Regions from separate parts of the Rhizobium sp. AG207R genome, predicted to be linked through region 1. Evidence: riboswitches for the same ligand, from Rfam matches in the RefSeq annotation. Region 1 holds a riboswitch; the other holds the start of a gene.

Evidence for each region. A riboswitch is a leader RNA that binds a small molecule or an ion and turns the genes downstream of it on or off. The one in region 1 is predicted to bind S-adenosylmethionine.
Region 2: linked by a shared signal. The riboswitch ahead of metA (homoserine O-acetyltransferase MetA) and the one ahead of JJQ51_RS07215 (O-succinylhomoserine sulfhydrylase) in region 1 are both predicted to bind S-adenosylmethionine.

The regions. Positions count from the first base shown of each region.
Region 1 covers NZ_JAEPVT010000002.1:658,218-673,681, forward strand. Annotated here, with positions in the region: gene JJQ51_RS07135 (methyltransferase domain-containing protein) at 1-677, opposite strand, end outside; gene JJQ51_RS07140 (DUF6460 domain-containing protein) at 843-1,109, shown strand; gene JJQ51_RS07145 (CAP domain-containing protein) at 1,111-1,614, shown strand; gene JJQ51_RS07150 (MATE family efflux transporter) at 1,631-2,980, shown strand; gene JJQ51_RS07155 (quinone-dependent dihydroorotate dehydrogenase) at 2,956-4,044, opposite strand; gene JJQ51_RS07160 (DUF952 domain-containing protein) at 4,041-4,397, opposite strand; gene JJQ51_RS07165 (hypothetical protein) at 4,503-4,931, shown strand; gene JJQ51_RS07170 (S24 family peptidase) at 5,068-5,736, shown strand; gene JJQ51_RS07175 (hypothetical protein) at 5,752-7,029, shown strand; gene JJQ51_RS07180 (tellurite resistance TerB family protein) at 7,207-7,620, shown strand; gene JJQ51_RS07185 (transporter substrate-binding domain-containing protein) at 7,645-8,454, opposite strand; gene JJQ51_RS07190 (acyltransferase) at 8,657-9,232, opposite strand; gene JJQ51_RS07195 (MFS transporter) at 9,345-10,571, opposite strand; gene JJQ51_RS07200 (LysR family transcriptional regulator) at 10,671-11,579, shown strand; tRNA gene JJQ51_RS07205 (tRNA-Gly) at 11,586-11,659, opposite strand; gene JJQ51_RS07210 (2'-deoxycytidine 5'-triphosphate deaminase) at 11,718-12,812, opposite strand; SAM riboswitch at 12,885-12,963, shown strand; gene JJQ51_RS07215 (O-succinylhomoserine sulfhydrylase) at 13,007-14,194, shown strand; gene JJQ51_RS07220 (DNA helicase) at 14,275-14,988, opposite strand.
Region 2 covers NZ_JAEPVT010000003.1:360,625-376,088, forward strand. Annotated here, with positions in the region: gene JJQ51_RS09230 (glycoside hydrolase family 2 protein) at 1-1,605, opposite strand, end outside; gene JJQ51_RS09235 (DUF1839 family protein) at 1,683-2,642, opposite strand; gene JJQ51_RS09240 (amino acid--[acyl-carrier-protein] ligase) at 2,651-3,559, opposite strand; gene JJQ51_RS09245 (acyl-CoA dehydrogenase family protein) at 3,565-4,758, opposite strand; gene JJQ51_RS09250 (acyl carrier protein) at 4,758-5,009, opposite strand; gene JJQ51_RS09255 (lysine-2,3-aminomutase-like protein) at 5,365-6,417, opposite strand; gene epmA (EF-P lysine aminoacylase EpmA) at 6,414-7,478, opposite strand; gene efp (elongation factor P) at 7,630-8,199, shown strand; gene JJQ51_RS09270 (ABC transporter ATP-binding protein/permease) at 8,333-10,183, opposite strand; gene JJQ51_RS09275 (AAA family ATPase) at 10,347-11,189, shown strand; gene JJQ51_RS09280 (NUDIX domain-containing protein) at 11,189-11,611, shown strand; SAM riboswitch at 11,692-11,769, shown strand; gene metA (homoserine O-acetyltransferase MetA) at 11,817-12,743, shown strand; gene JJQ51_RS09290 (vWA domain-containing protein) at 12,747-13,940, shown strand; gene JJQ51_RS09295 (aldose epimerase family protein) at 14,286-15,311, shown strand; gene JJQ51_RS09300 (GntR family transcriptional regulator) at 15,434-15,464, shown strand, end outside.

The DNA of each region.
Region 1 (15,464 bases):
ATCAGCACGTCGGCGGCGGTGATCAGATCTGCGCGGCCGGCCTCAAACTCACCACCGAAAATGCCTGACAATTCCGGCTCAAGCGCGAGATCGGCCTGGCCGAGGTGATCGTAGACATTCTTTTCGGCCGCCTTGGCGAGCATGCCCTTCGATAGGTCGTAGCCTTCCAGCCGATCGACCCGGGCGCGGATTTCCGGCCCCAGCAGGCCCGTGCCGCAGCCAAGGTCGATCGCGAGACGGAAATGTTTCGGGATACCCGCCGTTTCGGCAATTAGCCCGGCAAGCTTGCCGGGCACGCTGTAGCCGAGCTTCTCGACGAGCGAGGTTTCGAAGCGGTCGGCGTAGTCGTCGAACAGCCGCTCGACATAGAGGCTCGGCGGCCGGTCCGGCACATCGGCACCGCCGAGAACGGCAAGCTTGAGGCGGGCGCCGAAGACATCGCCTTGATCGAGCATCAGCACTTCGTTCAGCGCCGCGATTGCGCCGGATGCATCGCCGGCCTTCTCGCGATAGGTCGCAAGCGTGAACCAGCCCGCCGCCCAGCGTGGTACCAGCTCCAGCGCCTGCTCCATCAGCTCGGCCGCACTCGCGGGTTCTCCGCTCTCGGCAAGCATCTTCGCATAATCGGCGCGGCGGTCGGCGATGACATCGCCGGAGGAAAGCTGGCTTGGCAGCATGTGTTTCATCCTGTTTGATGCTCGCCTTTGAACGCGGCCATAAAAAAACTCAAGTCCTATTTCAGGCAGGCGCTGGTTTAGGGTGTAAGCTGGGCGAAAGTGCTTGCGAGTCGCAGGTGCCGGCCCTATCTCAGCACCGACCGACTGCCATATGGAGACGTCAGTATGTCCGATCAGGTGAACAGATTCCTTGGCGACTCGCCAGGCAGAACGCTGGTGAAGCTCGTCATCGTGTCGCTCGTGGTCGGCTTCGTGATGAAGTTCTTCGGCTGGCGGCCGCTCGATTTCCTCTATGGCGTCCGTCGCTTCCTGCTCGATCTCTGGCACAGTGGCTTCGCTGCGCTTGGCGAGTTCGGCGATTATGTGCTGCTCGGCGCTTCCATCGTCATTCCCATCTTCATCATACTTCGTTTGTTCAACTACCGCCGCTGACATGACCTCCCAGACACTGAACTGCACGCGCCGCGATGCGCTGCGCCTCGCCGCTCTTGCGCTCACCGCATCCGTCGCAAGCTGCGCCACGCCGCCCGCCCGGATTTCCAATATCCCCGCCAGCGACCAGACTGCCTCCGCCCTGCCGCTCGTCAATGCACTGCGCGCCAAGAACGGCCTGCCACCATTGAAGATCGATACCGCTGCCAGCACCGCCGCCGTCTATCAGGCGAGGCGGATGGCGGATGCCGGCAAGATGGAGCACCTGATCGGCCTCGGCGACGATTTCGGCAAGCGGGTCAAGGCAAGCGGCGTCAAGCTGCCGGCAGCGGAGAACATTGCCGAGGGCCAGCGCGACGTGAATGCGGCGGTGACGGCCTGGATCAATTCGCCGAAGCATTTGCACAACATGCTCGGCAAATATGATGGCCTTGGCGTCGCTCTTGCCTATGCCCCCTCTTCCGGCGACAGGCCTTATTGGTCCATGGTGCTTTCCTCGAACTGAGGAGGCGTAAGGCAACATGGATGTCCAGCAGGAGAGCCGGAAGGTTCTGCCCTTCGACGTGACGCATCGGCTCGTGCTGTCGATCGCGATTCCGATGACGCTCGGCTTCATGACGACACCGCTGCTCGGCCTTGTCGATACGGCCGTCGTTGGCCACATGGGCCAGCCAGACGCGCTGGCCGGGCTTGCGATCGGCGCTGTGCTCTTCGACCTTCTCTTTGCCAGCTTCAATTTCCTGCGCGCCTCGACCACAGGGTTAACCGCGCAGGCCTATGGCCGCCATGACCGTCGCGAACAGCAAGCCGTGTTCTGGCGGGCGCTAATATCGGCGCTTACCTGTGGCATCTTGATCGTCATTCTTTCGCCGCTGCTGCTCTGGATCGGCATTAAGCTGATGGGGCCGGAAGGCGGCATTGCCGACGCAACGCGAACCTATTTCTCCATCCGCATGCTCTCCGGCCCGGCGGCACTTGCCAATTACGCACTCCTCGGTTTCGTGCTCGGCCGCGGCCAAGGCCGTATCGGGCTTTTGCTGCAGACCGTCATCAATGGCGTCAATATGGTGCTCGCCATCCTGCTCGGCTTATACCTTGGCTGGGGTGTCGCCGGCGTCGCCTGGGGTACACTGATTGGCGAAGCAAGCGGCATGCTGCTAGGGCTTGCTATTGTCCTGCGCAGCTTTGCCGGCGAGGAGCGGCCGCCGCGCGTGGAACTGCTTTCCCGCGCCAAACTTACCCAGCTCTTCGCGCTCAATCGCGATATCCTCATCCGCACCTTCGTGCTGATTGCCGCCTTCACGCTGATGACGCGTATCGGCAACAGCTTCGGCGCCGTCATGCTCGCCGCCAATGCGGTGCTGATGAACTTCTTCCTGCTGTCGGGCTATTATCTCGACGGGCTCGCGAACGCAGCCGAGCAGATCACCGGCCGCTCGATCGGCGCCAATTACAGGCCGGCCTTCGAGCGCGGCTTGAAACTGACAGCGCTCTGGTCCTTCGGGCTGGCGCTTGCCGCCGCCATTTTTTTCTTTACGGTTGGGCCGGCGCTGATCCGCCTGCTGACAACTTCCGAAGAGGTGCGCCTCGCTGCGGAGACCTATCTGCCCTGGGCGGCAATCACCGGCCTGACTGGGGCGCTCGCCTTCCTGATGGATGGAGTCTTTATTGGCGCCACATGGTCGCGCGAGATGCGCAACAAGATGCTGCTATCCTTCGGCGGCTATCTCATAGCGCTCGCCGTCTTCGTGCCGACGCTTGGCAATCATGGCCTGTGGATGGCCATGAACGCCTTCCTGCTGTTTCGCGGCATCTTCCTGGCCATGGGCCTGAAGAAGCGGGCGGATCAGACGTTCCGATTCGCCCAGTAGTCCAGCTTGGTATCGCGCAGGTCGCGGATCGAGCCGGCGCGCTCGCGATCGAGCAACTTCGAGAGATCCGCCACGACGCGGCCCGGCAATCCCGGGCCTTCATAGACCATGCAGGAATAAAGTTGCACGAGATCCGCGCCGGCCTTGATCTTCTCCAGCGCCGTTTCCGCTGAGGAAACGCCGCCAACACCGATGATCGGCAGTGCGGCACCGACGCGGCGGCGCATCTTGGCAAGCACCACAGTCGATTTTTCGAAGACCGGCTTGCCGGAAAGGCCGCCTGCCTCTTTCGCCTGACGCTGGTCTTTCAAGCCATCACGCGAGAGCGTGGTGTTGGAGACGATCAGACCGTCGAGCGCATGCGACAATACTTCCGCGGCGATGTCATCCATGCCCTCTTCGGTAAGATCTGGCGCGATCTTGAGAAAGACGGGAATGCGCTTGCCGGCCTTGGCCGCTTCCTCGTCGCGCGCGGCAAGCACGGCCGACAACAGGGCCGACAGGCTTTCGCGCGCCTGCAGATCGCGCAGGCCCGGCGTATTCGGCGAGGAGATATTGGCGGTGAAATAGCGCGCCACGGAATAGAAGCGGCGGATACCGGCGACGTAATCAGCAATTCGGTCGGCACTATCCTTGTTGGCACCGATGTTGACGCCGATGATGCCGTTGCCGCGGATGGCCTTTAGCCGTCGGAATGCTGCCTCATGGCCCTCATTATTGAAGCCGAGGCGATTGATGACGCCTTCGTCTTCGACTAGCCGGAAGATGCGTGGGCGCGGATTGCCCGACTGCGCCTTCGGCGTCACCGTGCCGATCTCGGTAAAGCCGAAACCGAGCTTCAGCAGCGCCTCCGGCACTTCGGCATTCTTGTCATAACCGGCGGCCATGCCGATGGGATTGGCAAATTCGAGCCCTGCCACGGTCTGGCGCAGGCGGGGATCGTTGCGTGTGCGGCAGGTCGGCACGAGGCCGGATTTCAGCGCAGCTATCGACATGCCATGCGCGGTTTCCGGATCGAACAGGAACAGGCCGCGCCGGCCGAAATCGCGAAAGGCGCCAATCATTCCGCCATCTCCGGAAAGGTGTGAGAACCATCTTCACCAATCGGCAACGGCTTTTCCCAGAGCACGGCCGAAAGTGGCAGCGGCGCATAGAGATGCGGGAAGAGATCGCCGCCGCGTGAGGGTTCGAACACCAACTTGTCGCCCAGCGCATCGCCGTCGATCGCGACGAGCAGCAGCCCGGTCTGCCCTGCGAAATAGAGCTCGGCGGTTTTTCGTGCCTGCTTCGCGGTGGAGAGATGAATATAGCCGTCAGTCAGATCGATCGCCGCGCCATGAAAAACGCCGGTTTGTCTGGCTTGCTGCCAGAGCGTGTCCGGCACGATCTTGTAAACCACTGGCATGGCGGTCATCATCCCTCTGTAAAGCTGTCCTGATAGGGCTTTGCACGAAAACATCAGCCGATGTCCACGGTTTCCGTGATGGATTTGGGGTTTAACGCAGAAAATCCGGAGGATGACATGACGAAGGAACTGAAAATCGGTCTCGCAGCCATGCTGGTGCCCACTGCTATTCTTCTCTCCACGCCGGCTCTTTCAGCCGAACCGGATGCCGAACGCTTCCAGCTGGAGCGCAGTGGCGATCATTTCATCCGCCTCGACAAGCACACCGGGGCGATGTCCATCTGCCAGGACCAAAGCGGCAATCTCGTCTGCCGCATGGCCGCCGACGAACGCAGCGCCTATGACGACGAGCTCGACCGGCTGGCCGATCGCGTGACGAAGCTGGAAAAGACCGTTGCCGCAAACAAGGGATCGAGCCTGCCCGACGACGCCGAGATCGACCGTACGCTCGGGATCATGCAGAAATTCATGCGTGGCTTCATGGGCATGGCGAAGGAATTCCAGAACGAGCAGCCGGACGCGAAGCCGCAGCCGCAGAAGACTTGAGACCGCGAAAACCGCGGGCGAAAGCACGGGGATAAAGGACCGTATTCCTATACCGGTCTTTACTCGCCAAAATGCCTCGGTTAACCTTTTCTGAAGAGCAAAGCGCCGGGCGAGCCGGCGCGGATACCGAGCGGCGATGCTGTCACACGAGCAGATATGGGGTGCGATCGACCGGCTTGCCGAGCGGCATGCCCTGACCCCTTCCGGTCTCGCCCGCCGCGCCGGCCTCGATGCCACCTCCTTCAACAAATCGAAGCGGCTGAGCCAAGACGGACGCCTGCGCTGGCCCTCGACGGAATCGATCGCCAAGATCCTCGATGCGACGGGTGCCAGCCTGGAGCAGTTCCTGAGCTTCATCCGGCCAGCCGAGCCGCCGGGCGCTACGACTCCGCCAAACGGGATTTTGCCGGCCGGCAACGCCATACCGCTGATCGGCTTTGCCCAAGCGGGTGCAGGCGGTTTCTTCGACGATGGCGGATTTCCAGCCGGCCAGGGCTGGGACATGGTGGAATTTCCCGTCGCTGCCGGGCACAGGATCGGCGCCTATGCGCTTGAGGTGCAGGGCGAAAGCATGTTGCCGCTCTATCGCGACGGGGATATTCTGATTGTCGAGCCAGGTGCTCAGATCAGGAAAAACGACCGTGTCGTCGTGAAGACCCGCGAAGGCGAAGTCATGGCCAAGGTCCTGCTGCGGCAGAGCGCCAAGTCGATCGAGCTTTTGTCGCTCAATCCCGAACACTCCAACCGCAGCTTCGATCTTGCGGATGTGGAATGGATTGCCCGGATTATTTGGGCCAGCCAATAGGAAAGTTTTCTCGTTATGCGTCGTAATATTTGGCTTGCAGGTGCGGCAGGCGCGATCGTCGGTTCTTGGTTGACCCTCGTCGCGATTCAGGTCAGCGAGCGTGGTTTCAGCCTGCCCCACCGAGACCACAGCGACACGACGGCTCAAAGCAAGCCGGCTGTGACTGGGCCGGGCGAGACTGCCAAGGCCGGCACCACACCACCAAAGGCTATCGAGGCACCTAAGCAAGCCGAGACCACGAAGCAGAACGGCGCAAATTCAGGTCAGGCGCAATCGGAAGGCCAACCGGTAGCGCAAGCCGCCGGCTCGGCCACGCAAGCAACGAAGGATAAGGCAACGATCCTCGCCACAGCATCCCCATCGACAAGCAGTTCCGACGGCAGTCCCGAGCTCGCCGCCGCTGCCATGGCGGCGGCAGCGGCGGCGAGCGATGGCGACGAGACTAAGGCCGTGGAAAACAAGACGGCGGCAGCGCCGCCGGTGACGCAACAGGACGACAAGGTTCCGACCGACGCTGCCCGTTCGAACGACGTATCGACGAAGCCAGAGGAAATCCAAAAGCTGCCGCCTGCGACAGATATGGCGAGCGGCAAGGACGCCGCCACGTCCCAGGCCCAGCAGTCAAGCGAAAACACGCCGGGCAAGGCGGTAGCCGCTTCATCGGAGACTGGGTCTGACGACCAGGCCAAGACCGATCCCATCCCGGACAACCGGATACCGGCCGACCAGATCGACAGGGAGACGGCGGCGGCCGAACATCGAACCCTGCCGCCGGAATTGCCGCGGCAGCAGCCAGCGTCTCAGTCCGAACAGGCAGCACTTGATCCCGCATCCAAGCCGCAGGAGCAGACGACAACGATCGAACTCGTCCGCCCCTTCTCGGATCAGGCCGGCATATTGACCATCACCGGTAGGAGCGTACAGCTCACCGGGATCATTCCGACCGATGTCGATCGAATGTGCACCGGCCCGAGCGGGAAGGACTGGCCCTGCGGCCAAGCCGCGCGCACGGCATTCCGCATGTATCTGCGTGGCCGATCGATCGATTGCGATGTGCCCGATGCCAACTGGAAAGGCACCGTCAAGGGCGCCTGCCGCTATGTCCGCGTCGATCTCAGCGCCTGGCTGGTGCGCTTTGGCTGGGCCGATCCGGAGCCAGGTTCGCCGCTTGCATCGCTCGTCGACGAGGCCAAGCAGAAGAAGCGCGGCATGTATGGCGACGATCCGCGCAAGAATGGAAAATCGACGCTCGGGCCGGCCTTGCCCAAGGAAGATCCGCTCAATCCGATCTGACGTCTTGCTTCAGCCACCACAGCGCCGCGCGTCATATATCGCGCGCAAAGGCCGCTACGGCACTTCCAATCCGCCGCATAATTCCTTAAATCGATTCCGATTCAAGGAATTATGCAGTAACTTTTGCCATAGACGCGCGACTTTTCAGCTTGCCAAATTCAAAGGACTTCGCCTGTCATGAACAAGCCGCTTTCTGCTCACGAGGCCCTGATCTACGTCATGGTACTGGCCTCGGCCGTCGATCGCACGATGAACGACCGGGAGCTCAGCCGCATCGGGGAGCTCATTCACGCCCTGCCGGTCTTCAAGGGGTTCGACGACGAGAAGCTGATTTCCGTCTCTCGCGATTGCGCCAAGCTTCTTTCGAACAATGAGGGATTGGACATCGTGCTCGAAACCGTGCGCGATACGCTTCCCGCCCGTCTTTATGACACAGCCTACGCCCTTGCCGTCGAAGTCGCTTCGGCCGACCTGTCGGTCAAGGCCGAGGAATTGCGCCTGCTCAGCCTGCTCCGCGACCGTCTCGGCCTCGACAAGCTGACTTGTGCCGCCATCGAACGCAGCGCAATCGCCCGCTATCGCAAGGCCTAGAGGCTTTTCCTGAAATCGCGCTAATCAGTAAAGCCCATAGGGAAAATAGCGCAGATAAATTTCCTGCAGCCTGCCGTCGCGAGACAGGGTGGCAAGCGCGTGGTTGATCGCGGCCGTCAGATCGGCATCCTGCTGACGCAGCATGATGGTCATGCCTTCGCCGAGAAATTGCTGTGACAGGTAAGGACCGTCAAAAAGAGCGCAGCATTTTTCCGCCGCCGGCGACGAGACCCAGAAGGAAAGCTGCAGGCCATCGGCAAATGCTGCATCGACCTTGCCGTCCTTGACGGCGGCCAGAAGCCCATCCTTGTCATCGAAGGGCACCGGCTTGATCGCCGGGAAGAAGGCCGTCAGCATTGCCTCATGCACTGTGCCCTTGACGACGCCAACAGGATGTCCCGAGAGCGAGGCAGCTGTCGTGCCGCCGATCAATGCCTTGAGATTGCGCACGAAACGGGCAGGCAACATCAGGAACGGCCGTGAAAAGGCGAAGGTCTTGCGCAGTTCGGGTGTGACCGCAACGCCGGCGATGACGGCATCGCCTTGCGAAGCGGCAAGTGCGCCCTGCAATTCGCCAAAGGGCAAGGCCTGGATCTGGCACTTGTCCGCTATTGCCAGCTCGTCGCAGATCTTGCGCGCCAGCTCGACATGGAAGCCGGTGAGCTTGCCGTTCTGATCGAGGAAATTGAAGGGCGGAAAGTCGATCGACGTCAGGAAGCGCAGTCTGACCAGCGAAGACAGATCCGGCTTCGGCAGGCGCTCACGCGCATCGAACAGGATCGGCAGGCTCGGCGGCTTCGTCTCCTGAGCGGCAAGCGGCAGGGTGCAGGACATGGCGATCAAGGCCGTAAGCGCAAGATGCCGGGCGGCCGACATGATCGAGGAAAGGCAAACACGCATGGTCTGGATCCGGCCTCCGGTCGTGGATGCACATTTCTGGTTTCACGAATCCGATGTAGCAGAGTCATGCCGCAGGGGGAATATCGCGGCCTACTGATGGTCGAAGCGGCTCCGGGATGAGCGGCGTTCGAGCCTTTTACTTTTTCGGCAGAACGAGCCGTTCAATCTTTGCCGATCGGGTGCCGCCCGCCTCCCCGCGCCGCTTCAACAGCCTTGCCGGGGTACCGACATAGATGCCGTAAGGCTCGGTCCTACCCTTGACGACGGCATTCGCACCGATGACGCATCCTTTGGAAATATGGGAGCCACCGAGGATCTTGGCGCCCGCTCCGATCCAGACATCGTCTTCGATGACGATCGGCTTCTTCGTCACGCCCTGAAGACGAATTGGGCGGGAAATATCATCGAAATTGTGATCGAAGGAAACGATCATCGCATGCGCAGCGATGCGTACATCATTGCCTATGACGATCCCGCCGCGGCCCAGCAGAATGCTGTAATCGTTGAAGGAGACGTGATTACCGATCTCGATGCTGCCTTCCTGTGCATCGATGACGACTCCCTTGCGGAAATGCACTCTTTCCCCGATGCGAACGTCGCCGCGCCGCCAGATGATCCTGGTGCTGAGAGGTACTTTCGTGCTGCGGGCGATCTTCAGCGCACCACTCCGAAAGAGCGCCCTCAGCCTGTAAAACCATGCTATTCCACGCATTCCGACGCTCCTGACAAGGGGCGCCTGTTTTTGCATGCTTGTCTGGCGGCCACCTGAATGCGTCACAGATGGCGATGCGGCAGCGCAGTCACAAGTGTTGTCCTTGCATTGCTCAGGTGCGCGCAGCAAGGCCCGTGATCAATGCAATCACGCCAAAGCCCGCCGCCCCTGCGCATACCGCAGCCCAGCCGCCGAAATCCCATGCCGTGCCGGCGAGCGCCGATCCGAGAGCCCCGCCGAGGAAGAAGATGCCGACGAACAGACCATTGATCCGCCCGCGCGCCTCCGGCTTCAGGAGATTGACGGCACGGCGACCCAAGGTCTGATCGCCGGTGACGCCGACATCGAGCAAGACGGCGCTCATGCCCAGAAGGATCAACTGGGCCACGGAGCTGCCCGAGCGTATTCCACCCACCCAGGCGGCCAGCGCCATCGCGGCAAGCACGATCAGATGCGAGGCCAATGTCGCCGTCCGCGTCCATCCCCTGTCGCCCATACGGCCGAAGACGGAGGTCGCCGCGGCACCACCGGCGCCCACAAGGGCAAACAGCGCGATGCCGGATTGGCCGAGCGAGAACGGCGGCTGCGCCAGACGCAGTGCGACGGAAGTCCAGAACAGGCTGAAGCTCGCCATCATCAAGGCCGCCGTGAAGGCGCGCAGCCGCAGCACCGGTTCCTCCTGCAAAAGCTTGAAGAGCGAACCGATCAAGGCCCCGTAGTTCGTGCTGATCAGAGGGCGCCGCTCGGGCAGGCGCAGGGCAAGCACAGCGGCGAGGAGCGCAAGCGTTGCGGCGCTCAGGGCATAGAAACTTCTCCAGCCCCAAAAGTCGGCAATCAGGCTCGCCAAAGGGCGTGAGACAAGAATGCCGACCATGACGCCGCTCATGACATTGCCGATCACCCGGCCGCGATGTTCGGGCGGCGCCATCGCTGCCGCGATCGGCACGAGGATCTGGATGGCGGAGCAGGCCGCTCCCAGAAGGAAGAGGAAGATCAACAGGCTCCAGCCGGTCGGCGCGAAGGCGGCGGCAACGGCCATGACCAGAGCCGAAAGGAGCATGCGCAGCACCAGCTGCCGGTTCTCCATAAGGTCCGCCAGCGGCACCAGAAAGAACAGGCCGGCGGCGTAGCCAAGCAGCGAGGCCATGGCCACCAGGCCGGCACCGCTTTCGGAAAAGCCGAGCGACGGACCGATGATGCCGACCAGTGTCTGAGGCGCGAAAAGATTGATGATGATGACGCCGGTCGCGATGGCGAACAACAATGTCGAGGGAGCGGCCGTTGCTGCGGAAACCTCTTCCTCCGACTCGCTCGTGATGCATTCCGGGACCTGCGACATGATCTCTCCAAATTTCTGATAATAAAGATAGCCATCTTTATCGCTTCGTTGCATAATGCGGCAATTGAAATGAACTAATAATGATTATGCGAGCTCAGCATGAACATTCATGACCTGGAAGCTTTCGTCGCAGTGGTGGAAACAGGTTCGATCGTTGCCGCCTCCGCACGCATCAATCTGACCCAGCCAGGCATCACCCGGCGCATACAGAACCTGGAAGACAGTCTCGGCATCGCTCTCCTCGACCGGCAGTCCAAGCCCTTGCGGCCGACGGCGGCAGGACGCGAGGCCTATGAGCATGGCCGTCGGGTGCTGCGCTCGCTCGACGATCTCAAGGCCGGCGTTTCGCCCGGCGGCACGATCGGCGGCGAATTCCGCCTCGGGATCATGCCCTATCTCTCCGAAGCGGCCTTATCGGCCCCGCTCGACGAATTGCGCGGCCAGTTTCCGCAATTGACGCTGCGCATCGTTACCGGCTGGTCGCCGCAACTGATCGAACAGGTCGCTCACAGTCAGCTCGATGCGGCAACCGTCTGCCTGGCGGAAGGGCTGCAGCCGCCGGATAATGTCGTCGGCGAGATGCTCGGAGTCCATGCCGTCATTCTCGTCGCGGCACCGTCGCTGGGCGTCCCCAAGGAACCGAGATTGGAAGATCTCTCCCGCTTCCCCTGGATCATGAACCAGAGCGGCTGCGGCTTTCGCGCCTTCATTCAGCATCGCTTCGAAGCCGAACGCCTGCCCTTCGACGTCGGCGTCGAGGCCATGAGCGCCGATCTCAGAATGTCGCTGGTCGCGCGCGGTCTCGGCATCGGCGTCTTGACGCCGGCCGCACTAGCAGACAGCCGCTGGCGCGATTTGGTCGAAATCGTCGAAGCCCCGGATTTCAGCCCGAAAGTCGTCAACTGGCTGGTGCATCGGCCGCCGGCGGGGCGGCTTGCCCGTCCGATCGCAATTTTTGGGGAAGCGCTGAAGGAAACGCTGAAAACGAAGAGACCGCTTCTCGCGTGAAGATTATGGAGCGGGTGAAGGGAATCGAACCCTCGTATTCAGCTTGGGAAGCTGCTGCTCTACCATTGAGCTACACCCGCCTGACACCGTGAGATGTCCAACAGTTACCGGCCTCTGTCAAGGCCGGTCGGCAATCGATCAAAGCCGGAAGTGCTTGGAGAGCTTCAGACCCTGTGCCTGGTAGTTCGAGCCGAGGCCGGAGCCGTAGAGGCTGCTTGGCTGTTCCAGCATGTGTTCATAGATCAGGCGACCGACGATCTGGCCATCCTCGAGGATGAAGGGCACTTCGTGGCTGCGCACTTCAAGCACGGCGCGGCTGCCGCGGCCGCCGGCCGGGGCATGGCCGAAGCCGGGATCGAAGAAGCCGGCATAGTGGACGCGGAATTCGCCGACCAGCGGATCGAACGGCGTCATCTCGGCGGCGAAATGCGGCGGCACATGCACAGCCTCGCGCGAGACGAGGATGTAGAATTCATCGGGATCGAGGATCAGCTCGGTGCGGCCGCGGCTATAGAGCGGTTCCCAGAAATCGAAAATATCGTGCTGGGCCTTTTTGTCGACGTCGACGACGGCGGTATGGTGCTTGCCGCGATAGCCGATCAGGCCTTCCTTGTCGCCGGCAAGATCGATCGAGAGCGCGATGCCGCCGCCGGTGATATTCGGCTTCTTGCTGGCGACCAGCGTCTCGCTCTCGTGTAGCGCCAGCAGTTCCGGCTCGGTGAGCAGGGCCTGGCCGACGCGGAAGCGGATCTGCGACAGGCGCGAACCGCGGCGAACGACGATCGGGAAGGTGCGCGGGCTGATTTCGAGATAGAGCGGGCCGGAATAGCCGGCCGGGATCTTGTCGAACTCCTGCGCCCGGTCGGTGATGACGCGGGTGAAGATGTCGAGACGGCCGGTCGAGCTCTTCGGATTGGCGGAGGCCGACATATCCTCGGGTAGATCCAGCCGCTCCATCAGCGGCACAATATAGACGCAGCCCGTTTCCAGCACAGCGCCTTCGGAGAGATCGACCACATGCAGTTTCAGCCGGTCGAGCTTGTCGGCGACGAGATGTGATGGACCGGGCATGAAGCTGGCGCGGACGCGGAAGGCATGCGAGCCGAGCCGCAGGTCAAGGCTTGCCGGCTGGATCTGATCGACGTCCAGTTCTCTCTCGCTCGTCAGCCGCCCCGTTTCAAACAGCGCTGCGATGGCGCGATCGGCCAAAATTCCAGTATTGCGAGCCATCATGCTTCTCTCATAATTTGTCGCAGACAAAACCAAACTCGGGGAATTGACGCAAGCCGTCAACGGCAGTATTGCAACTTATCCCGTGGTGATTTGGCCGGTCGGCTTGCAGCCACGTTAAACAAATGGCTAAAAAGACCGGGGTTGAACCGGTCTGCTTTCGCGACCGGTTTTTTTGTTTTGAAAGTGGTGATGGCATGAGCAAGACTTGGCGCCCCGCAACCCAGCTCGTACACAACGGAACGCTCCGTTCGCAATTCGGCGAGACCTCCGAAGCAATCTATCTGACCCAGGGCTTCGTCTACGACACGTCGGAAGCGGCGGAAGCCCGTTTCAAGGGCGAGACGGACGGCTTTATCTACGCCCGCTACGGCAGCCCCACCAACGATATGTTCGAAAAGCGCATGTGCGCGCTGGAAGGCGCTGAAGACGCCCGCGCCACCGCGTCCGGCATGGCCGCTGTCTCCGCAGCCATCCTTTGCCAGCTGAAGGCCGGCGATCATATCGTCGCTGCCCGCGCCCTCTTCGGCTCCTGCCGCTGGGTGGTCGAGACGCTGGCTCCGAAATACGGCATCGAATGCACGCTGGTCGACGGCCGCTTTACCGAGAACTGGGAAAAAGCCATCCGCCCGAACACCAAGGTTTTCTTCCTCGAAAGCCCGACCAACCCGACGCTGGAAGTGGTCGATATTGCCGCCGTCGCCAAGCTCGCCAACCAGATCGGCGCAAAGGTCGTGGTCGACAACGTCTTCGCCACGCCGCTCTTCCAAAAGCCTTTGGAACTCGGCGCCCATATCGTCGTCTACTCCGCCACCAAACATATCGACGGCCAAGGTCGTTCGCTTGGTGGCGTCATCCTTTCCGACAAGCAGTGGATCGACGAGAACCTGCAGGACTATTTCCGCCACACCGGCCCGGCCATGTCTCCCTTTACCGCCTGGACGCTGCTGAAAGGCATTGAGACGCTGCCGCTGCGCGTTGCGCAGCAGACGGCGAACGCCTCCAAGGTTGCCGATTTCCTCGCCGAGCAGACCAACAAGGTCGCCCGCGTGATCTATCCCGGCCGCAGGGACCATCCGCAGGCCGATATCATCGCCAAGCAGATGAGCGGCGGCTCTACGCTGGTCGCCTTCGAGCTCAAGGGCGGCAAGGAAGCGGCCTTCAAGCTGCAGAATGCGCTGGAGATCGTGAAGATCTCCAACAATCTCGGCGACTCGAAGAGCCTGATCACGCATCCTGCCACCACGACGCACAAGAACCTCACCGACGAAGCCCGCGCCGAGCTCGGCATTTCGCCGGGCACCGTGCGCTTCTCCGCCGGCATCGAAGACAGCGCGGATCTGGTCGAGGACTTCGCCCGCGCGCTCGAGCAGGTTTCCGCCTGATATCAATCGAGCCGCCCGGATTTTTCCGGGCGGCTCGACCTGCCCTCATCGGGCAATCTCGCGAGAGATAGGGTAGCTCGTCAGTTAGCGGCCTTGAATTCAACCTGACCGTTGTTCAGGAAGACCGTCTTGTCGAACAATTTGAGGTCCAGCGGATTCGGCAGGCGAACATCCGAGAGATCGGGCACTGGTTTCAGCGCCGGATCATAGGAACGGTCGATCTGCGAGACAAAGACGACGATCACGCCTCTGGCGCGCGCAAACGCCTTCAGCGCCCGGACCTGGATCATCAGCTCCGGTTTTTCCCGTTTCTGATCGAGCAGCTGCAGAAAATCGACGACCGCCAACGTGCCACGCGGCGCACCGGCCAGCCTCTCGACGATATAATCGGCGCTGATGGCATCTGAATTGTCGAATTCAAACAGATCGGCAAATTCCGCATAATCGGCACCGATGACAGGAAAACGGTCCAGGACGACCTTTTCCGTGTCCTCCAGCGTGAAGAAGACACCGCGATTGCCAGCCTTCATGGCTTCGACGGCGAGCCGCAAGCTCATTAGGGTCTTGCCGTGACCGCGCCGCGCGCCGATCAGCACCAGATCGCCCGGGCTCAGACGCGAATATAGCTCACCGATGGGCACAGCTGAGCTCGTTTTGCTTGCGAGCAAGCTCCAGCCCGCAAAGCCTTCGCCAGCCGCGACGCGATCCAGCGCGGCGTGCAAGGGGATTTTCTGCTGGCGAGACAGGAGCCTAGCCTTGCGCTTTAAATGATAAACAGGGGCAGAAAGCCTCATCTAAACCTCCTATTGCGAGCAATGACCGCAACCCCTCCTTATGCCAGGCGCTCAAACAGTCGGTTTTGATATCGACGGCCCCGCATGAAATATACTTTCCCGAATGGAGGGGGGAGGCACGGGCCATGCCAGAATCAGATGATAGCCGAAATGCCTTCCGATGAAAATTGCGGTCACACCCCCAGGGAACATAAGATGAAATGAGGAATTATATGAGCTGGAGATTTTGATCGGCGGGCTGCAGATATGACGGGCAACCTACAAGTGCACCTTTGGCTGCGGCAAGCGTTTCTTCTCACCAAAAGTGGAGAGAGAGGCTTCATGTCAGAGAATACCAAATGACAGACGATTTGAGATACTTCTTTCGACGTCTCGTTAACCTTCGTTATTAGCTGTAATAGCTAAATGCCGGGAAGGCTCTACCCGTTCACGCAAGTTTTCATCACGCCGTTCCTTGACGGAGCGGGCTGGTTATA
Region 2 (15,464 bases), on a different contig from region 1:
GGATGCGCCGCGATCGCGCGGTACCCGCTCTTTCCATAGCGGACTATGGACTGCCGGAACCGGCAGATGCTGCCCCAGAGTACGGGCTTGCGGCACATGCGCGAAAGCCAGGCTCTCTGCGGCGAAGCGGACGTCGGCGCGGCGCGCATCGGCAAGCGGCCGCATATACGCCCCGACGCCATAATAATGCGTGACGCCGGCATTTGGCGAAAACGGCATCGGCCCGCCCGAGGGCGAGTTGACGACATAGGGCACATCCGGCCGCAACGATTGCACCAGTGGCGGGATGATCTCCTCGACAACAGGGCTTTTCCAGAACTGTTCGGGCAGGCCCATCATGGCTGCCTGCTGATGGATCTCGCTGCCGCCGCAAAGGATGGCCAGCGAAGGCGACAGCCGAGTGCCGCTCAGGAACTGCGAAGCCTCCGCCTCGACATGGGCGTTGAACGCCTTGTCATTCTTCGGATAGTCGAAATTGGCGAACATGAAATCCTGCCAGACCAGCAGGCCAAGTCCGTCGCACAGGCGGAAGAATTCCGGCGTTTCATATGCCATGGTGCCGCCGATACGGATCATGTTCATGCCGGCTTCAGCCGCCAGCCGTAGCCAGGGTTCATAATCGTCGCGGCCATCAGGCAGGCGTACGATATCGGCAGTGGTCCAGACCGCGCCGCGGCAGAAAATCCGCTCGCCATTCACGACAAGAGCGAAATCCTGGCCATCGGCGCCGCGATCGACCGACAGCCGACGGAAACCGGTCTTTCCGAGCGCATGCTCCACGCCATCGACGACGAGCGAGATATCATGGAGCTGCGGCACGCCATGCGTATGCGGCCACCAGGGCACCACATCGGGAATTTTGAGGATTGCGGTATAACGGCCGGCGCTATCCTTTTCGAAGGCCTGCTCCGTCTCTCCGCAGCGCAAAAGCAGCTCCTCAACCGTGCCCTCGATCGAGAGCGAGGCATAGAGCCTACCCTCGCCATTCTCAAGCAGGTCCGGCCGCAAGGAGAGATCACGAATGACAGGCGCGCTCGGCCGCAGCAGCGAGATCGGCCGCCACGGACCGACGGCCTGAACATCCGGACACCAGCCTGGCATATGGCCGAGCAATGTCGTGCGCACCATGCGCAGGCCCTGGGGCGTGATCATCTGCGGCCGCCAGCGGGCGCGTGGCCCGGGCTCGGAAAGCTTCGGCTCCAGCGCACGGAAGCAGAGCGCCAGCTCGTCACCGCCAAGCAGGGTGACGTCAAGGTCATGGGCCTCGAACATGCTTTCGGACACAAGGATTTGCTGGCCGTTGAGGAAGACTTCGCAAAGCGTCGCCAGCCCCTCCAGTCGCAGGACCGCCTCGCCCGCCTCCACATCCACCAGACGGCAGATGTACCAGGCATCGCGATCATGAAGCGGCTGCGGCCTTGTCCGGTCGAAACGCCCGGCCTTTTCCAGCGCCTCCGCCACGGTGCCCGGCACGGGCGCGGGAATGAAACCTGAGGTCAGCGGCACATCGGACGGTAAGAGGCAGGTGCCTGCCTCCGTCAGTACCAGATTCCAACCTTCGCTCAGCCGCATTCCGCCGCCGAGATCCGCCAAGCGCCCGCCCATGACATCTTCGGGGGATTACCCCCGCCCCAATATGTTCAGAAATAACCCAGCCGTATCGCGGATCAAACGGAAGCCCGTCAAAGCTTCCGTTCAAGTTCGCTCATCATGGAATCCCACGCATCGGCGGCGGGATCAAGCGCCGTGCGCAGCGGCTCGAATTTCTTGCGCGTGATGGCGCGGGCAAGCTGGAACTGCACCGATTTTGCCGTCTCGGAAATTTTCCGCGCTTCGCCAGCCGCGTTACCCAAATCAGCCGCGAGCCAATCGAAATGGCTGCCGGCCAGTTCGAAATTGGCGCCGAGCTGACGCAGCGTGTTGAAGGCATATTTATGGAAGAAGCCGAAAGGCCGTTCGGCGATCGCCTCCACCTGCGCCGGGAAGACCTCGGCGAAGGCGCGGATCGGATTGGCCTTGGGGCGACGGCGGAAATGGAAGGACAGAAGCTGCCGCGCCGTCTCGCGGATTCCAGCGTCAGCGGGTACCTTCTCCGGAAATTTCGCAAATTCCGTATAGGGCAGGAAGGGCAGGTCCTCGTCCGTCAGATGCAGCTGGAACAGTCCGTCGAAATCCTCGCCCGACAGCTGGAAGAAGCCGCCATTGTGGAAATAATCGAGCGTGCGGCCTTCCATATCGAGCCGGTTGATCGCGACCGTCGTCTTGCCGTGTTCGCGGCGATAGCCGACGCCTTGCGTGTCCGGCATGAAGAAGGAATCCATCTCCACCAGGCAGAGCCGGCCGCGGCCGATCTGCTCGGCGACATGGTTCTCAACCTTGTCGTAAATCGCAAGCTCGGTGCAGCGCACGCCATAGAGCGCTTCCAGATCCTCGAGCGGCACCTTGAAGAAGGTGAACTGATCGCCCTCGAAATCCTGTGTCACCGTGAAGCCGAGCATGGCTTCGGGCGGCAGCTTCAGGCTCGAAAGCACCTCGATCCAGAGATCGATGTAGCAGTTGGTCTCAGGCCACATGCGCTCACTGTCGTGCAGCGCATGTGGCTTGTAGGCGGCGGGGTCCAGTCCCTGAAACACGGAAGCCATGGGTGCGATCAGCCCCACAGTGCCTTGCGCACGCTCTCGGGCCATTCCTTGGTGTCGAGACCATGGGTGTGGAACAGCGCCAGCGCGATGCGCTCCAGGCCGAAGCCCACGCAGGCCGTGTGCACGACGCGGCCATCGGCAAAGTTCAGGCCCCATTTCGTGCCGAAGGCATCCTGATGGTAGTTGAAGCTCATGCAGGCGGTCGGCTTGGCGGTCGAGGTGATTGGGATCAGCAGCTCGAACTTCAGGTTCTGGTCGCGCTGGTTGTTGGCGAGCATCTTGCCGGCCCGGCCGAAGAACGGGTCGTTGGCGACATCGATGGTGACGTCGAGGCCGACGGCCTTCATCATCTCGACACCGCGATCCATCCAGCTCTGGCGGAAATCCGTCACGTGCTTTTCGCTGCCCATGCAGACATATTCGCGCATGCGGAAGAGCTGCTGGCGGGCCGGGTCCTTGGAAGGCTCATGGCGGAAGCAATAGGATTGCAGATCGTAAAGCGCGCCGTCTTCCGGAATGGCGCCGCGCTTGGCAACCGTCGGATAGAGCGGATAGCAGGCGGCGGGCGTCAGCACGATATCGGTGGCCTGCTGGTCTTTCGTCCAGTCGTCGCCGACTTCCATGCATTTGAGCAGGCTCATGTGATCGAGCTCGTTGCCGCAGAAGCTGTGCACGGTGCCGGCTAGCTGTGGGAAGCTCTTCATATAGCCGCTCGTCTCAAAGAAGGCGCGGTTCATGCCGGGCGGAAAGCGGATTGCTTCGGCGCCATCGGCGCCGCCGAATTTGTCGATCAGGCGCTCGAAAGCGGAAATAACGTCTTCGAACTGGCCGCTGCGCCCGTAGAGGCCATCAACGCCGGTGTCGATCAGCAGGCCGGATTCGAAAAGACGGTCGAGAAACGATGTTTGCATATCCATGACGGTTACCCCAACAGGCTGGTATCTTGTTTGTGGACGAGCAGCATGGTCGACGTATTGCCGAGAATGCGGTCATTCGAAATCATCAATTGCGCCGAGTGCGCGTCGCGCAGGTGGCGGCCGAGGCTGTAGGGCGTACCGTTCTTGTAGCCCATGATGCCGCAGATCAGCATCGCATGATTGATGATCGGCAGGATCATCTCCGAGGATGCGATCTTGACGTTGTTCATCGCCACGGCGAAAGCCATCGACGACAGGCGGTCCGCATCGAGCTTCGCCTCCTCATAGGCCTTCAGCCCGGCAACCACATTGGATTTCACCATCTGCAACATGCTGGAGGCTTCGGCGAGACGCAGCGCACCGGGCGGCGGTGCGCCGGGAGACTTGCGGGCAGCGGCACGAACGAAAGCTTGTGCGCGCGAAACCGCATCGGCGGCAATGCCATACCACACACCGCTCCAGAGCAGGTGCGAGCTTGCCAGCATCGATTGCGCGGCGATCTCGGCAAATGGCTTCGGCAGGATCTGCTTGGCCGGCGCCACGCCCTTGAACAGGAAGCCGTCGGAGCAAGTGCCGCGCATGCCGAGCGTGTTCCACTCGATCGTGCGCTTGATCTCGTATTGATCCCTAAGGAAGCAGGTCAGCACCTGATCGGAAGACGCCGCCTCGGCATGGCTGCGCGAGGTGATCAGAATGGCGTCGGCATGGGCGCCATAGGAGATGACGGTCGCATCTTTTTCGAGATAGCAAGTATCGCCTTCGACCTTGATGGCGCAGATGCTGTTGCGCAGGTTGCCGCCGATCCCGCCCTCGGTTGTCGCCGAGGCGAGCAGCAGCTGTTCCCTGGCGATGCGGCGCATGAAATCGCAGTGCCAGTCGCTGTCGGCGCCGTGCTCGACCAGGCTCGATAGCTTGATCTGGTGCATGGCGAAGACCATGGCGCTTGCAGCGCAAGCCTGACCGAGGATCGAGCAGAGCTCGGCGATTTCGGTCACCGACGCGCCTTCACCGCCAAGATCGGCGGGGATCTGAATGGAGAGCAGCTTCTCGGCGCGCATCGCGTCGACGGCTTCGCGTGGGAACCGGCCTTCGGCATCGACGGCATCGGCGTGCTGGCTGGCGATCGCTGCGACGCGGGCGGCGCGCACCGCCGCTCCTTCGCCCGACCCAACCTCGAGTAAAGCGACCGCCGCAGTCATTATGCGACCTTTCTACTATCGAGGATCATGCCGACAGTTCTTTCGATCGCGGCAATGCTGGCGAAGGACTTGCGGTTCAGCAGGTTGTCGGGAAACTCGATGTCGAAGGCTTCCTCGATGCCGAGCATCAACTGGACGGAAGCGAAAGAAGACAGGCCGGTCGCATAAAGATCGGCATCGTCTTCGATTTGATCAATAGCAACGGGAAGCGCGCCGAACTTGGCCAGCAAATCGCGAATCGTCTTGTTCATAGTCTAGTCCCTTCTGGCAATGGTAAGCATAACCGCAGTTACGCCGTCTTATCCTTCACCAAGAAGTAACAGGCAAAATAGAACATTCCGCTAAGCGACGTGGTAAACACAAACAACTTATACTTGGTAGAGAATTGCTATATTCAACACTTGTCTGATTAAAATTTACCTTCCGTAAGCCATATAAATGATGACTTCCGCAAAAATATTATATTTTTCTAATATTATGCCATGTCGATTTTTGGAAGAGCTAGGCATCAAAAAAGGTTAACGCACCAAAATTCGCCACTACGTTTTATTCGAAAATAACAATCACAATCAGAGCGTCAGTGCAATAAGATCATAAGTACGCACTTTAGCTTTGCGGCGGATAAATATGCTCGCCGCCGCGATAGTCTGAAATCGAGTAGCAACCTTCACCCAGCTCACGGACGGAGCTCTGGCCGATATCGGCCTTGCCATAGCCACCGGGGATATCGAGAATGTAAGTGGGCTGGCAAAGGCCGGAAATGCGGCCGCGCAGGCTTGCTACGATTGCCTGCCCTTCGGCGATACCAAGGCGGAAGTGGCTGGTTCCGGGCGCAAGGTCCGGATGATGCAGGTAATAGGGCTTCACCCGCGTCTCCACGAAAGCCTTCATCAGCGCGGCCAGCACCTCCGGATCGTCGTTGACGCCCTTCAGAAGGACCGACTGGCTGATAAGCACGATTCCGGCATCGACCAGCCGGGCGCAGGCGGCGCGCGCCTCCTCCGTCAGCTCGCGTGGATGGTTGGCATGCAGCGCCACATAGATGGTCTTGCCGCTCGCCTTCAAAGCCGCAATCAGCGCCGCATCGATCCTTGACGGGTCAACGACGGGGATGCGGGTATGGAAGCGGACGATCTTCACATGGTCGATCTCGGCAAGCTGCCCGAGAATCTCTTCCAGCCGGCGCGGCGAGAGAATGAGCGGATCGCCACCGGTCAGGATGACCTCCCAGATCTCCTTATGGTCGCGGATATAGGCAAAGGCACCGTCCAACGCATCCCCATCCAGCGTCCCAAGTCCCTGCGGCCCGACCATCTCGCGGCGGAAACAGAACCGGCAATAGACCGGGCAGACATGCACGGCTTTCAGCAAAACGCGATCCGGATAGCGGTGTACGATGCCTTCGACCGGGCTGTGCGCGTGATCGCCGATCGGATCGGCGCGTTCCTCCGAAGTGACGGTAAGTTCGGCGGCATCCGGCACGAACTGCCGGGCAATAGGATCGGCGGGGTTTGCGGGGTCGATCAGACGCGTAACGGTCGGCGTCAGGGCGACGGCATAGCGTTCCGCCACCGCTTCCAGCGCCGCTGCCTGATCGGCATCGATCAGCCCGGCGCGCTCAAGCTCTCCGATGGTCCGGATCGGGCGCACCACATTCATGCGTCATACTCCGCGACCGGTGCCCACAGCACCTGCTCGATCCGTGAGGCGCCGGTTGCCAGCATCACGAGCCGGTCGAAGCCTAGCGCGATGCCGCTCGCCTCGGGCATGGCGGCAAGCGCCTCCAGAAACTCCTCGTCCAACGGATAGGTCTCGCCATAGACACGCTGCTTTTCCGCCATTTCGATCTCGAAGCGACGACGCTGCTCTTCGGCATTGGTCAATTCGCCGAAAGCATTGGCCAGCTCGACGCCGCAGGCATAGAGCTCGAATCGCTCGGCAACGCGATGATCCCTGGCCGATGGCCGCGCAAGCGCCGCCTCAGAAACGGGATATTCGTCGAGAATGGTGGCGCGTCCGAAGCCCAGATTCGGCTCGATCTTCTCCACCAATACGCGGCTGAAAAGATCCTGCCACAGATCGTCGTCGGCAACGCGAATGCCCGCCTTGCGCACATCCGCCGCCAGGCGCTCGCGATCCGTCGATCCGTCGAGACCGATGGAGGCGAAGAGATCGATACCGGCATATCGTTCGAAGGCGGCCGCGACGCTGATTCGCTCGAGCGGGAGAAATGGATCGATCTCCGCGCCGCGGTAGCTGAGTTTCTTCGCCCCGACCGTCTCGGCCGCCAGCGCCAGCAGCGCGGCACAATCCGCCATCAGGATTTCGTAGCTCTCTCCTGCCCGATACCATTCCAGCATGGTGAATTCTGGATGGTGCAGCGGCCCACGCTCGCGATTGCGATAGACGTGGGCAAAGCAGGCGATACGCTCCTCGCCCGCCGCAAGCAGCTTCTTGCAGGCAAATTCGGGTGATGTGTGCAGATAAAGGGGCGATGCCTTGCCGTCGGTCGTCAGCGCCTCGGTCTCGAAAGCATGCAGATGAGCCTCGTTGCCGGGCGACACCTGCAGCGTCGCCGTATCCACCTCGATGAAGTCGTTACGCGCGAAGAAAGTCCGCAGCGCCGCCTGGATGGCATTGCGGCCGATCAGGAACGGCCGCCGGTCCGCATGGACATTGCGGGTCCACCAGGGGGACGCTTTGCTCGTCTTTGGCTTCATTCCTAGCTTTCTTCAGGGCACCGGCCGCCTTGGGGGTGGCTATTTCCGTTGATTTAGGGTAGTTGCGCCCCCAAGCAAACAAAAGCTGCGTCTCGGAGAGCATTTCGACAGTCCCTCTACGACGCAAAAGGCAGCGTTACAAGGAAGTCTTATGGTCAAGGTCATCGCCTCTTCGGTCCGCAAGGGCAACGTTCTCGACGTCGACGGCAAGCTCTACGTCGTTCTCACCGCACAGAACTTTCATCCGGGCAAGGGTACGCCGGTCACGCAGGTCGACATGCGCCGCATCGTCGACGGCGTGAAGGTGTCCGAGCGCTGGCGCACCACCGAGCAGGTCGAGCGCGCCTTCGTCGAAGACGTGAACTTCCAGTACCTCTATGAAGACGGCGAAGGCTTCCACTTCATGAACCCGGCCACCTACGACCAGGTCGTCGTCGATGCCGAAACCATGGGCGACCAGAAGGCCTACCTCCAGGAAGGCATGACCTGCATTCTGTCGATCCATGAAGGCGTTCCGCTGGCGCTCGAACTGCCGCGCCACGTCACGCTCGAGATCACCGAGACCGAGCCGGTCGTCAAGGGCCAGACGGCATCTTCGTCCTACAAGCCCGCCATGCTCTCGAACGGCGTGCGCACCATGGTTCCGCCGCACATCAACGCCGGCACCCGCGTCGTCATCGCAACGGAAGACAATTCCTACGTCGAGCGCGCCAAGGACTGAGCCTCGGCCACCTGCTTGCATGAAGAACGCCTCGTCCTGGTGACGGGGCGTTTTGCGTTTTGGGAAAATTGAAGCCGGAGGGGCAGCGACTGCGCGAAGACTTACCGTACCGCCCTGGTTGCGGTGGACCTGGTTACGGCGCACTGGCCTTTTTCTCATCCACCTGCGCCGCACCGGTAGTTTCGGAAGGCGTTTGCATATCGGTGCTGTGCTCATGCGGAGCCAGGGACTGCAGATGCAGGACGCGCGGCGACATGGCGTGCATGAAGGCGTCGGAGCGGCCGATATAGATAAGGGTTGCATCTTCCAGCTCAGCCAGCAGAGCAAAGGCCTTCGCCTGAACCTCGGCCTCCAGCCCTTCCAGGGCATCGTCGAAGACAACCCATTTCGGCTTTGCAAGCAGCAGATGCGCAAAACCGACGGCTTTCTGCTCTTCGGTATCGAGCAATCGATCCCAGCGAGCCTGCGTATCGAGACGGCTCTTCAGACGGCCAAGCCCTACCTTGTCGATGACGGCATCGACGGCGGCATCGTCATAGGCGTCCCGATCGTCCGGAAAACAGATTGCCTCCCTGAGGGTGCCGGTCGGCACATAGGGCGTGTGCGGCACGAACAGCATGTCGTCCATCGGCGGCAGGCTGACCGTGCCGGAACCGCTATACCATTGATGCGCCAGCACCTCGAACAGCAGCCTGCGATTCACGCCGTGATCGCCGTTGATCATCACATGCTCGCCGGCATTGATCGTGACCGTACCCTCCGCGATCCGGAAGCCGTTTTCCGTCGCCTCGTCGCTGGTCTTCGTCGAAATCTCCAGATCGGTCCAGACCATCGTGCCCGGCGCCGCCTTTTCGAAGACGAGGGTGTGCGGCATCGGCATTTTATCGTCCATTTCCGTCAGTGCCTTGCGGAAATCGGTCACGCGCATCAGCGTCGCACGCCATTCGGCAATCGGGCCGAAATTGGCGACATACCAGCGCAGCGCGGAATTGACCTGATTGAAGGCGCCGACGGCCACCATCAGCTGACCGAAGGTCAGGCCGCCGGAGAAATAGGCGGGCGCGGCAACGAGGATGGGAATGATCAGCACCAGCCAGCCATAGCCGGCCGAAACCCAGGTGAGATTGGTATTGGCGATGGCAAGCTGACGGATGACAGCAAGCACGGCCGATATGTCGAGATTGATCCGCCGGCGCTCGTTCTCCTCGCCTCCGGCGATGGTGATTGCCGGCATATGCTCATTGGCATGCATGAGCGCGAAGCGCAGCTCGGCTTCCTTCGAATAGCGGTCTGCATTCAATCTCACCAGACGCCGGCCAACAAATTGGCTGAGGAAAGAGGCGGATCCGGCATAGAGGATTGCCGCCCAGACCATGTAGCCGGGAATGGAGAAGCTCATGCCCCGGAGGTGAAAGACCATGCCGCTGGAGAGCTCCCAGAGCACGCCGATGAAGCTCAAAAGCAGGATCGTCGCCTGTACCAGTCCAATGGCAAGCCCCGTCGAGCTTTCGGCAAGATTGCGGGCGTCCTCATGCAACCGCTGGTCGGGATTGACGCCGATCAGGCCGGAGGAGGCAAGACGAAGCGCACGCTTGGCCTGCAGCCATTGATCGACCAGATCGCGCGCCAGCCCCTCACGCATGTAGAGCGCGGTCATCTGGTTGAGCCAGGCCTGAACGACATTGAGGACCAGCAGCGAGCCGGCGATGATGCCGAAGACGCCGAGTTGATGGAAGAAAGCGGAAATATCGCGCCTTGCCAGCGAATCGTAGAAGGGCGCATTCCAGCTGTTGAGCAGCACCTGGACATAAGCCGTGACCAGAATGATCACGAAAAGCGCGATGGTCAGGGAAATGATCTTGATGCGAACAGCCGAATTCCAGAAAGCGGAGAACATCATCCTCAGCCGAAAGAAAAGGCTCAAATCGTATCCGACCTGTTCATTTCCCTGGATATTCGGCTTGGCTTGCTTTTCAACTGCCATCAGCACTTCCCTGCGACGCGTCCCGTCAGTTAATCATGACCCGCCCTCATGTCCACCCTTGCAATAGATCGGTGGGATCACATTCCTATATACACGGTTTCGCGTCTTGAACCGAATAAGGTCAGCAATTAGCTTGCGCTCGAAAGATTGAGAAAGCCTTCCGATGCAATTCCAGGGAACCGCCGACTATATCGCCGACAAGGATCTGATGGTCGCAGTCAATGCCGCCATAAGGTTGGAGCGTCCGCTTCTCGTAAAGGGCGAACCCGGTACGGGCAAGACCGAACTTGCACGCCAGGTGGCGGCCGCGCTCGGTCTCGACCTGATCGAGTGGAATGTCAAATCGACGACGAAGGCCCAGCAGGGTCTCTACGAATATGACGCGGTTTCACGCCTGCGCGACAGCCAACTCGGCGACGTCAGAGTTCATGATGTCAGGAATTATATCCGCCAAGGCAAGCTCTGGCAGGCCTTCACCTCGCCGAAGAAGTGCGTGCTGCTGATCGACGAGATCGACAAGGCGGATATCGAATTTCCGAACGATCTCCTGCAGGAACTCGACCGCATGGAATTCCATGTCTACGAGACCGGGGAGACCATTCGGGCCGCGATCCGCCCGATCGTCATCATCACCTCGAACAACGAGAAGGAACTGCCGGACGCCTTCCTGCGCCGCTGTTTCTTTCACTATATCCGCTTTCCCGACATGGAGACGCTGAAGCGCATCGTCGAGGTGCATTATCCCGGCATCAAGCAGGCGCTCGTTCATGCGGCACTGACGCAATTCTTCGAAATCCGCGACGTGCCTGGCCTGAAGAAGAAGCCTTCGACCTCCGAAGCGCTCGACTGGATTCGCCTGCTTGTTACAGACGATATCGATCCCGAAACGCTACGCGCCGATGCGAAGAACGCGTTGCCGAAGCTGCATGGCGCACTGCTGAAGAACGAGCAGGATGTCCATCTCTTCGAACGGCTGGCCTTCATGGCGCGAGGGCAGGGAAGATAATGCAACCCGATGCCGTCAAGGTCTTAATCTATGCCGTTCGGGATGGGCATCTGCTTGTTTTCGGTGAGCCAGATTTTCCCGCCGTCCAGATCCAGGTTCCTGGCGGCACGGTCGAATCCGGTGAGGACATCGTAGCGGCCGCGGCGCGCGAATTCGAGGAGGAGACCGGTTTTGCGCCACACGAACTCTATTCGCTGGGCGTTCACGACTACCATTTCGAAAAGAACGGCCGCGATTACCATCACCAACGGCACTATTTCCGCTGCCATATCTCCGAACGAGCGCCTGCCACTTGGCTTCACTACGAAATGACGCCTTTCGACGGTGGCGACCCGATCGGCTTCCGCTTCTTCTGGCTACCGATCGAAGCTGCCAGGCATCGCCTGGGTTACGGCATGGAAGCCCTCCTTGAATATCTGTAGGCCACATCGCGCCTCCAAGCTCAACCCCAGACTTTCCCCGACGCTTGCCCCATTGACCCGCGGAGATGTCGGGTTTATGAAATTTCCCTCGTGGTGATTTGGCCGGCCGGCTTGCAGCCACGTTAAATAAGTCGCTAAAGGGCCGCGTGCGGACCGGTAGCGATTCTTATCGCGGCCGGTTTTTTTGTATTTGGCGAGTGAAACGATGCCCATCAAGATTCCCGATACGCTCCCCGCGTTTGAAACCCTCCAGAACGAGGGTGTGCGGGTGATGACCGAAACGGTGGCGTTCCGACAGGATATCCGCCCCCTTCAAATCGGGCTTCTGAACCTCATGCCGAACAAGATCAAGACCGAGATCCAGATGGCGCGCCTGGTCGGCGCATCGCCGCTGCAGGTGGAGTTTTCGCTGGTGCGCGTTGGCGGCCACAAGGCCAAGAACACCTCGCAGGAGCATCTGCTTGCTTTCTACGAGACGTGGGAAGAAGTGAAGCACCGCAAGTTCGACGGCTTCATCATAACCGGCGCACCGATCGAGCTGCTGGAATATGAGGACGTCACCTACTGGAACGAGATGCAGGAGATCTTAGACTGGACGACCACCAACGTCCATTCGACGATGAACGTCTGCTGGGGGGCGATGGCGGCGATCTACCATTTCCACAAGGTGCCGAAATATACGCTTACGGAGAAGGCTTTTGGCGTCTATCGCCACCAGAACCTGAAGCCCTCTTCGGTCTATCTCAACGGCTTCTCCGACGATTTCGCCATTCCGGTGTCCCGCTGGACCGAAGTGCGCCGGGCAGACATCGAAAAAGTGCCCGGCCTGGAAATACTGATGGACTCGAGCGAGATGGGCGTCTGTCTCGTGCACGAACAAGCCTGCAACCGGCTCTACATGTTCAATCACGTGGAGTATGATTCCACGTCGCTGGCGGATGAGTATTTCCGCGATGTGAATGCGGGCGTGCCGATCAAGATGCCGCACAACTACTTCCCGCATAACGACCCGGAAATTCCTCCGCAGAACCGGTGGCGCAGCCATGCGCATCTGTTCTTCGGCAACTGGATCAATGAGATCTACCAGACCACGCCGTATGATCTGGAGGAGATTGGCCAGGAAAGGACGTGAGGCTTGTTCATTCCCTTCTTCCTGAAGCTGAGGCAAGCGAAAGTTCCGGTGACGCTCCGGGAATTCCTGTCGCTGCTTGAGGGAATGGAAGAAGGGATTGCCGATTACGACGTGGAGGCCTTCTACTATTTGGCCCGCGCGACGCTGATTAAGGACGAACGCTTCATCGATCGCTTCGATCAGGTCTTCGCCGATTACTTTCGCGGCGTCGAGGCGATCGGCGGCAATGCCGATGGAGAAGCAATGGAGCGGACCGCCATTCCCGAGGAATGGCTGCGCAAACTTGCCGAGCGGCATCTGACCGAAGACGAAAGACGGCAGATCGGGGCGCTCGGCGGCTTCGACAAGCTGATGGAGACGCTGCGCGAACGGCTGGCCGAGCAGAAGGGCCGGCATCAGGGCGGCTCGAAATGGATCGGCACGGCAGGCACCTCGCCCTTCGGCGCCTACGGCTACAATCCGGAAGGCGTGCGCATCGGCCAGGAAACCTCGCGCCATCGCCGGGCGGTAAAAGTCTGGGATCGGCGCGACTTCAGGAATCTCGACGACGGCGTCGAGCTCGGCACTCGCAACATCAAGGTAGCGCTGAAGCGCCTGCGCCGCTGGGTTCGCGAGGGGGCAGCCGAGGAACTTGATCTTTCCGGCACGATCCGCTCCACCGCGGAGCATGGCTATCTCGATGTCCGGACACGGCCGGAACGCCGCAACGCGGTGAAGCTTCTGATGTTCTTCGATGTCGGCGGCTCGATGGATGACCATATCCGCGTCGTCGAGGAACTCTTCTCCGCCGCGCGATCCGAGTTCCGCCACATGGAGTATTTCTATTTCCACAATTGCCTCTACGAAGGCGTGTGGAAGGACAATCGCCGCCGGCGCGTCGATATCACCGCGACGACGGATCTCATCCGCACCTTCGGTCCAGACTACCGCGTCGTCTTCGTCGGCGACGCATCCATGAGCCCCTATGAGATCACTCAGCCAGGCGGCTCGGTGGAGCACTGGAACAAGGAGGCCGGCGAGACCTGGCTCGCGCGAATGACCGGTCATTTCCGCAAATGCGTCTGGATCAATCCCGTGCCGGAAAGCTATTGGGGCCATACGACCTCGATCTCGATGATCCGCCGGCTGATGAGCGACCGCATGTATCCCCTGACGCTCGGCGGGTTGGAGAAGGCGACAAGGGAATTGTCGCGCTAACATCAGGCTTCCTCCGCGCTTAGCCCTCACCCCGGCCCTCTCCCCGTTTTGACGGGGAGAGGGGCTCTACAAGGATCCTCTAGAACCAGAGGCAACTGTCTGCCTCTGTCGTCCCCTCTCCCCGCAAGCGGGGAGAGGGTTAGGGTGAGGGGCCGTTACAGAAACCGCCCGCTCTGTCATAGGCATTGCATACTTCGGGCGCAGCGTAGCGTCTCGAAAGAAAGCCGGACGGAGCCTTGATCCCCCTCTGCTTACCCCTAAATTTCGCCATCGAACTGGTTGCGGAACGGCGCGAATGGAGGCAGGGTCTGACCTCGCATACTCAAAAGCAATGGATGAGCTGATATGACGGAAAGCACTTTGCAGCGGGAACATTTTGGGACGACGGCCGATGGGGATACCGTTTATCGCGTCAAGATCGTCGGTGGCGGCCTGACGGCTCATATCATGTCATGGGGCGCGGTCATCCAGGACCTTCGCCTTGATGGCCACGAGCCCTCGCTCCTGCTCGGCTTCGACAATTTTGCCGATTATCCCCTCCATTCCTCCTATTTCGGCGCCACGCCCGGCCGCTGCGCCAACCGCATCGGCGCCGGTCGCTTCACGCTTGATGGTAAGCAGTATCAGCTGGAGCTCAATGAAAAGGGCGTCACCCACCTGCACGGCGGCAAGGACAATATCGCCAAGCGCAACTGGACCATCGTCGAGCATAGTACCGACCGCGTCGTCCTGAAGATCGTCGATCCCGATGGCCGCGCCGGCTATCCCGGCAATTGCACGATACAGGCGACCTATTGGGTCCATGGCAACGGCGAATTGTCGGTCACCTACGAATCCACAACCGACCAGCCGACGCTCGCCAATGTCTGCCAGCACGCCTATTTCAATCTCGACGGCCGCGACGATGCCCTCGGCCACGACATCATGATCGCCGCCGATCACTATACGCCAACGGACGACAAACAGGTGCCGACCGGTGAGATCCGCTCCGTCGAAGGCACCGCCTTCGATTTCCGCGAGATGGCGCCGATGAAGCGCTTCGAAGGAAGCGAGCAGGCGCTTTACGACCACAATTTCTGCCTCTCTACCGAGCGTACCGCCAAGCGGTCCGTGGTCCTTGCCCGCAGCGTCAATTCCGGCGTCTCGCTCGAGGTGCGCACCACCGAGCCCGGCGTGCAGTTTTATACCGGTTTCAAGCTGGACGTGCCGGTTCCCGGCCATGACGGCCGCAAGATCGGCCCGTTTGCCGGTTTCTGCCTGGAAACGCAGGTTTGGCCCGACGCCATCAACCACCAAGGCTTCCCCAATGCCGTGCTCCGCCCGGGCGAGGTATTGCGGCAGGAAACGGATTATATCTTCACCAAGAACTGAGTTGGGCATGGCCCGCTCATTTGAAAGTCGGCCGGGCGTCCAAAGCGCCCGGCCGATTCTTTTTTGCGATGCGACCAGATTCACCTTGTGAATTGGTTCTAAATAGGTTCTATATAAACACCATGGATAGAACCAGTTTGATCCTCGAATTGA